DNA from 2 places in the Paenibacillus sp. LC231 genome. Region 1 is predicted to be linked to the other one. Evidence: a T-box and tRNA genes for the amino acid it is inferred to sense, from the RefSeq annotation. Region 1 holds a T-box; the other holds one or more tRNA genes.
What was found. The T-box of region 1 lies ahead of leuS (leucine--tRNA ligase). A T-box ahead of a tRNA ligase gene usually reads a tRNA of that ligase, here a tRNA-Leu.

Region 1 (3,417 bases):
TGTGCCAGAAGCGTGCATACAGCAAATGAAGCACCGCATGCTCCACACCACCGATGTACAGGTCAACCGGCAGCCATTCCTTCTGCTTCTCCTTGGAGCACAATTCATCATTATTGCGTGGATCGATATAACGCAGGTAATACCAGCAGCTGCCGGCCCATTGCGGCATCGTGTTCGTCTCGCGGCGGGCTTTCATGCCGGTTTCGGGATCTACCGTTTCCACCCACTCCGTAACGTTAGCCAGTGGTGATTCGCCGGTACCGGACGGTTTAATCTGATCCACATCCGGCAGCAGCAATGGGAGCTGATCCTCAGGCACGGTCTTCATCGTTCCGTCTTCCAGATGCAGAATCGGAATCGGCTCACCCCAGTAGCGTTGACGGCTGAACAGCCAGTCGCGCAGTCGGTAAGTTACCTTCTTCTTACCCTTGCCCTCTTGCTCCAGCCATTCATTCATCGCCTGGATAGCCTCTTCATTGTCCAACCCGTTCAGGAAGCCGGAATTCACATGCGCGCCACTGCCGCCGTATGCTTCCTCCTCGACATTTCCACCCTGAACGACTTCAATAATCGGAAGACCGAATTGCTTCGCAAACTCCCAGTCACGGCTGTCATGACCCGGAACCGCCATAATGGCACCCGTTCCATAGCCGGCAAGCACATAATCCGCGATCCAGATCGGCACTTTAGCGCCGTTTACCGGATTAATGGCGTATGCACCCGTGAATACACCGGTTTTATCCTTGGCCAGATCCGTCCTCTCCAGATCGCTTTTACGAGCTGCTTGATCTTGATAAGCCTTGACGGCTTCACGCTGATCGGCTGACGTAATCTTATCCACGAGGTCATGCTCCGGCGCCAGAACGCAGTAGGTTGCCCCGAACAGCGTATCCGGACGGGTCGTGAACACCTCCAGATGACCATCGTAACCTTCGATGTCAAAACGAACCTCAGCGCCTGTGGATTTGCCGATCCAGTTGCGCTGCATATCCTTCAGGCTTTCGCTCCAGTCCAGTTCATCCAGATCTTCAAGGAGACGATCCGCGTATTCGGTAATGCGCAGAATCCATTGGCGCATCGGTTTACGTACGACCGGATGGCCCCCGCGTTCGCTCTTGCCGTCGATGACCTCTTCGTTCGCAAGCACGGTACCGAGCGCTTCGCACCAGTTCACCGGCACTTCAGCCACATAGGCAAGGCCGCGCTTATAAAGCTGGATAAAGATCCACTGGGTCCATTTATAATATTCCGGATCGGTTGTGCTGATCTCGCGGTCCCAGTCATACGAGAAGCCCAGAGATTTGATCTGGCGACGGAACGTATCGATATTCTGCACGGTAAACTCGCGAGGATGTTTGCCTGTGTCCATTGCATATTGCTCCGCCGGTAGACCGAAGGCATCCCATCCCATCGGATGAAGCACGTTGTATCCGCGCATCCGCTTGTAACGGGACACGATGTCAGTTGCCGTGTACCCCTCCGGATGCCCCACGTGCAGGCCTGCTCCTGATGGATACGGAAACATATCCAGCGCATAAAATTTCGGTTTGGATGATGAATCTTCCGTTTTAAAGGTTTTGTTCTCATCCCAGTATTGCTGCCACTTCGGTTCGATGGCCTGCGGCTGATAGCCGTGGCCGGTTGGTTGATTGTCCGTCATACTCCATTGCTCCTCCTTCACAGTCAAGAGGCAAGGCCTGTGCCGTTGCCCAAAAAAACAAAAAAACCTCATCATCCATAGCGCTGATCGCTAGGGACGAGAGGTTTGATTCCCGTGGTACCACCCTAGTTAGCCAAAGGCATGCTTTGCCTTTCACTCCCTTTGCATCCTTATCGCGGATGAGACGACGATGCTTCAGCGGCCGAATCTGCCGAAATACAGCGGCCGGGTTAACACCATTGCTCCGAGGCGAGTTCATTCCTATCGTCAACCGGTTTTCACCAGACACCGGCTCTCTGCATGATCGAAAGTGGAACGATTGATCCTCATCATCGCGTTCATATTACCGTTTTAATGTGGCTATTATACCCAAAAAGTCCGATCAAGTCAACGAAAGCTCTTCCCCGCTTCTGCGATAATATTCCGGCGTCGTCCCGACCATGACTTTGAACATCCGGCTGAAATGAGCCAAATGCTTGAAACCTGCCGCCAGGCTGATCTCCGTGATGCTGAGATGCGGATGGAGCCTGAGCAATATTTTAGCTTGGTTAATCCGCCGGTGATACAAATATTTAAACACCGTCGTTCCGGTAACCTCCTTAAATAAGGAAGATAAATAGTGTTTCGTAATATGCATATCGCGGGCGATTTGCTCCAGCGTCAGATCCTGCATATAATGTTCCTCGACGAACGATACGACATGCTGGACATGCCGCTCTTTCTCGGAGATGGAGTCCTGGTCCTGCACAGCGTCCTGGCACCAGTCCGCGATGACGTACATCATCTCCTGAATACGCAAGGTCATCCGTTCCTGGCGAAAACCGGCCGTGGATGCCGAGAGGCGATGTATATCGGCCAACATGCCTTCAAATTCGTCCCGATTGGCCCCTGTCAGTGTCATGCGATGATTTCGCAGCGATTCGAAGGGATCCAGCAATATCGATTTGGCCGTCTCCGAAAGCCCTTTGCAGATCCAGGCCGGATCGAAATGCAGAATGCTTCTGACGTATCTGGAATCGGGCTCAACATTCGGACAATGGAGCGTAAGCCCGTTCATCAGGAGCAGATCCCCCGGTTTCAGGGTGAAAACGGAATCGCCGATCAAATAAGTGCAGCGTCCTTCATGGAAATAATAAATTTCATAAAAAGCATGCGAGTGAAACTGCCCTCCCGACAACGGCTGTTCATTGTAATAGGTCAGATCAAACGGCGCTTGCAGCTGCATGCGGTCAAAGCCTGGCATCATATCGACAGATGAGGTCATCTAGAGAATCGCCCCTTTAGCGATTTTGGAGTTATATAACCCACAACGTAACGGGGTTTTCTCTATTATAAATGATTTTATGGAATGCGCACGGCCTCATTTTGGGCGATGACGCACAATTCTCCGGCTTTGAAAGCATGCTCCTGGGACATCGCATGCTCCGTGCGTTCCAGACAATCCAGGATAAGCTCCCCGAAGAATGGATAGCCCACCTTGCCTTGAAGCTCCATATGAAACTCTCCCTCGCCATTAACCAGGTACAGATGATCGCCCTGCGGATGCCTGGCGATATCGATGTATTTCCGAAGCTCGATGTATCCTTCCGTCCCCAGAATAAAGGTTCTTCCGTCGCCCCAGGTGCCAAGGCCCCCGGGTGTCAGCCAGTCGACTCGGAAATAATTCGTGGCCCCGTTGTCTCCCACAAGCGTTGCATCTCCGAAATCCTCCAGCTCCGGGTAATCCGGATTCGCGTAATTCCCTACCTTGCTGCTGA
Region 2 (3,417 bases), on a different contig from region 1:
AAAGCTCCCATCACCAAGTGATCGGGAGCTTTTTTGCATAGGGATGAGAACCCTGGATAGGGTTCGTCGGAGCCTAAGCAACGTTAGGAATACTTCGCAGTCTCGACCGAAGGGAGAGTATCTAATGAAACAGATAATTGCAATGGGTGGCGGCGGTTTTTCGATGGAACCGGATAATCTGCTGCTTGATCGCTATGTTTTGGCACAAGTACCGAAAGAATTGCCTGAAGTGTGTTTTGTTCCGACGGCAAGCGGAGATGCGGATGGTTATGTTGAGCGTTTCTATCATGCTTTCCGGACACTCCCGTGCACTCCCAGTCATCTGTCGCTGTTTCAGCCGAACTTTGCTGATCTTCGGTCTTTTGTACTCGAGAAGGATATCATCTATGTTGGCGGGGGCAATACCCGGAATATGCTGGTCTTGTGGAAGGAATGGGGCTTGGATCAGATACTCAAAGAGGCGTATGAACAGGGTGTCATCTTAACAGGGTTAAGCGCTGGTTCCATTTGTTGGTTTGAGCATGGGGTGACGGACCCGTTGAACGCCCCCTTGTACAAGCTTGAGGGTTTGGGTATATTACAAGGCAGTCATTGCCCGCATTATGATGGTGAGAGCAAAAGAAGACCTGCCTATCATAAACTCGTACTTCAAGGTGAAACACAAGCAGGATATGCTGCTGATGATGGGGTTGCATTACATTTTATGGACGGACGGTTGTATCGAATCGTAAGCTCAAGGGAAAATGCACATGCATACCATGTGGAGCGTGAAGGAAATAGCGTTCAAGAAGTGGAGCTAACACCGGATTTTTTAGGCTGATTTATTGGCCGAAAAAGCTCCGAAAATAAATTTTAAAAATCACGAAAAAAAAGCTTGCCAGCATTTTTGAAATTATGCTATACTCAATCTTGTCGTCACGGCGACGTGGTTAAAGTGGCCCGTTGGTCAAGGGGTTAAGACACCTCCCTTTCACGGAGGTAACAGGGGTTCGAATCCCCTACGGGTCACCACTTTCTATATAACCTCGGGATGAGAACCCCGTCGGTTCGTCGGAGCTTAATCAGCGTTAGGATAGGCTTCGCAGTCTCGAACGAAGAGAGAGTATCCCCTACGGGTCACCACTTTCTATATAACCTCGGGATGAGAACCCCGTCGGTTCGTCGGAGCATAATCATCGTTAGGATAAGCTTCGCAGTCTCGAACGAAGAGAGAGTATCCCCTACGGGTCACCACTTTCTATATAACTTTCTTATATGGCAGCAGCACGATTGTCATCGAGAGCCATTAGCTCAGTTGGTAGAGCACCTGACTTTTAATCAGGGTGTCGAAGGTTCGAGCCCTTCATGGCTCACCATTTTTTACAAAGCAACGAAACGATGTACTCCTTATATTATGCGGTAGTGGTGGAATGGCAGACACGCTATCTTGAGGGGGTAGTGGGTGTATACCCGTGGAGGTTCGAGTCCTCTCTACCGCATACGAACATGAAGAAAAAGCTCCGCACCTTGTGCGGGGCTTTTTTTGCGCTTAAGATCTCAAATGTATAAACTTCGAAGCATGGCCTACCTGATATGCAAGAAAATAACATCTAACGAGTTCTGTCTTCTTATGAATGTACGTCGATAGTTTTTTTCTTATATCAAGGTTTACATAGGACTCATCACGGTGTTGATCGATTTTCATTGCACATTTATGCACAACAAGTGTTTCATCTCTGGTCAGGAGTTTAATATCATAACGTGGACGAGCAACAACTTCAAATTACCTATAAGGAGTGATTCAGAATGGCTAATAACAACAATGGAAAGATGAGCCGTGAAGAAGCAGGACGTTTAGGTGGAGAAGCAACTGCGAACAACCATGACAAAGAGTTCTACCAAGAAATCGGACGGAAGGGCGGCGAAGCAACTTCCCGTTCCCATGACAAAGAGTTTTATCAGGACATCGGTAAAAAGGGAGGAGACTCCACGTCAAACTCCCATGATAAGGAATTTTATCAGGAAATCGGCCAGAAGGGCGGGGAAGCGACTTCCGATTCCCATGGCAGGGAATTCTATGAGGACATCGGACGCAAAGGCGGCGAGGCTACCTCGGAATCCCACGGACGTGAGTTCTATCAAGAGATTGGACAGCAGGGCGGCGAAGCCAGAAGCGATAGCGGCAGCAACGGGGACGGCAAGATGAGCCGTGAAGAAGCGGGCCGCAAAGGCGGAGAGGCAAGAGCAAGACAGCGCCAGCGGGGGAACTAATGACAACCAGGCGCATTTGAGAAGAGGCTTTTCTTGGAGGGGACTGAAATTCTCTCATGCGAAGGATCCGCCTTCATACACAATATTTGAAAAGCAGCAGCTACGGCTTCCTGACAGGGAGCACGTGGCTGCTTTCTTTTTGTCTAACATCAGCATGCGACAAGGTGGAAAAGAGAAGATCGTGCTGGACTTTTGGGACGGTGTGTGATAATTATATGATAATGATAACCATTCTCATCTAAGGTTGGGGTCTGTACATATGTTAAACCTGTCGACGAATAGCAGTAGCAAAAAAGATTCGCGTGAATACAGCGGGCTCACGGCCCGTTTATGGAATATGGATATTGTTCATGGGCAAGAGCTCTCCCTGGAGCAGCAGTTGGCAGTGCAGCCAGCCCTGATTATCCCGCTTAGCGGAGAACCCTGTTTACAACAGGCAGAGCAAATCACCCGTATGAATAAGGGATGCGTTTATTGTTGTGCAGCGGGGGCTACTTTCGGAATTACGAGTGCCGATCACAAGAGTTCCGAGGAACACGAGCAGGCTTCGGTCGCGATTCTTCATTATAGTTTCATGGAAGGGATATCAGGCTGCGGTCGATTGCATGAGGTGGATTGCGCCGATTTCATGCCCCATGACGGCATCTTTGTCATCAGCTCTCCGGACCGCTTGAATCTCGTCTGCCGGTCGATGTATAAGGATTTTCACAGCAAGGAGCCCATGAAGCAGTGGAGGGTTCAGCTGGATTTTCAAGAGCTGTTATATACGATGATTGCCGAATGCAGCCCTTACTCCAAGAATGATAAGCGGCAAGCGCTGGAGCGGGTGAAGGAGTATATCGAGGAACATTATGATGAAGATGTAACGATTGAACAATTGGCGAACCTTTCGGAGCTGAGTCCCAAATATTTTGTTGAAGTATATAAGAAGACGTATGGGCACAGCGCGATGGATTATTTGGCGCATGTTCGTTTGAACAAGGCGAAACAGTTGATGCTGGGCTCGGATTTTTTGCTGCGTGAAGTGGCGCACATGGTGGGGTATAAGGATGAATTTTATTTTAGCCGCAAGTTTAAGAAGGCATTCGGGATATCCCCCTCGGTGTATATGAAAACAAGGAAAAATAAACTGGCGATGTACGGCTCAACGGCCCTCCTAGGTTACGC

Region 2: it has a tRNA-Leu gene. The T-box ahead of leuS (leucine--tRNA ligase) is inferred to sense a tRNA for this amino acid. The anticodon was not compared.

The regions. Positions count from the first base shown of each region.
Region 1 is NZ_JFOM01000049.1:197,964-201,380, reverse strand. Features, by position in the region: gene leuS (leucine--tRNA ligase) at 1-1,660, opposite strand, end outside; T-box leader at 1,750-2,002, opposite strand; gene AK95_RS26435 (AraC family transcriptional regulator) at 2,043-2,924, opposite strand; gene AK95_RS26430 (Gfo/Idh/MocA family protein) at 3,002-3,417, opposite strand, start outside.
Region 2 is NZ_JFOM01000044.1:229,188-232,604, forward strand. Features, by position in the region: gene AK95_RS24690 (Type 1 glutamine amidotransferase-like domain-containing protein) at 125-820, shown strand; tRNA gene AK95_RS24695 (tRNA-Glu) at 937-1,011, shown strand; tRNA gene AK95_RS24700 (tRNA-Lys) at 1,280-1,355, shown strand; tRNA gene AK95_RS24705 (tRNA-Leu) at 1,396-1,478, shown strand; gene AK95_RS24710 (KGG domain-containing protein) at 1,786-2,250, shown strand; gene AK95_RS24715 (AraC family transcriptional regulator) at 2,510-3,417, shown strand, end outside.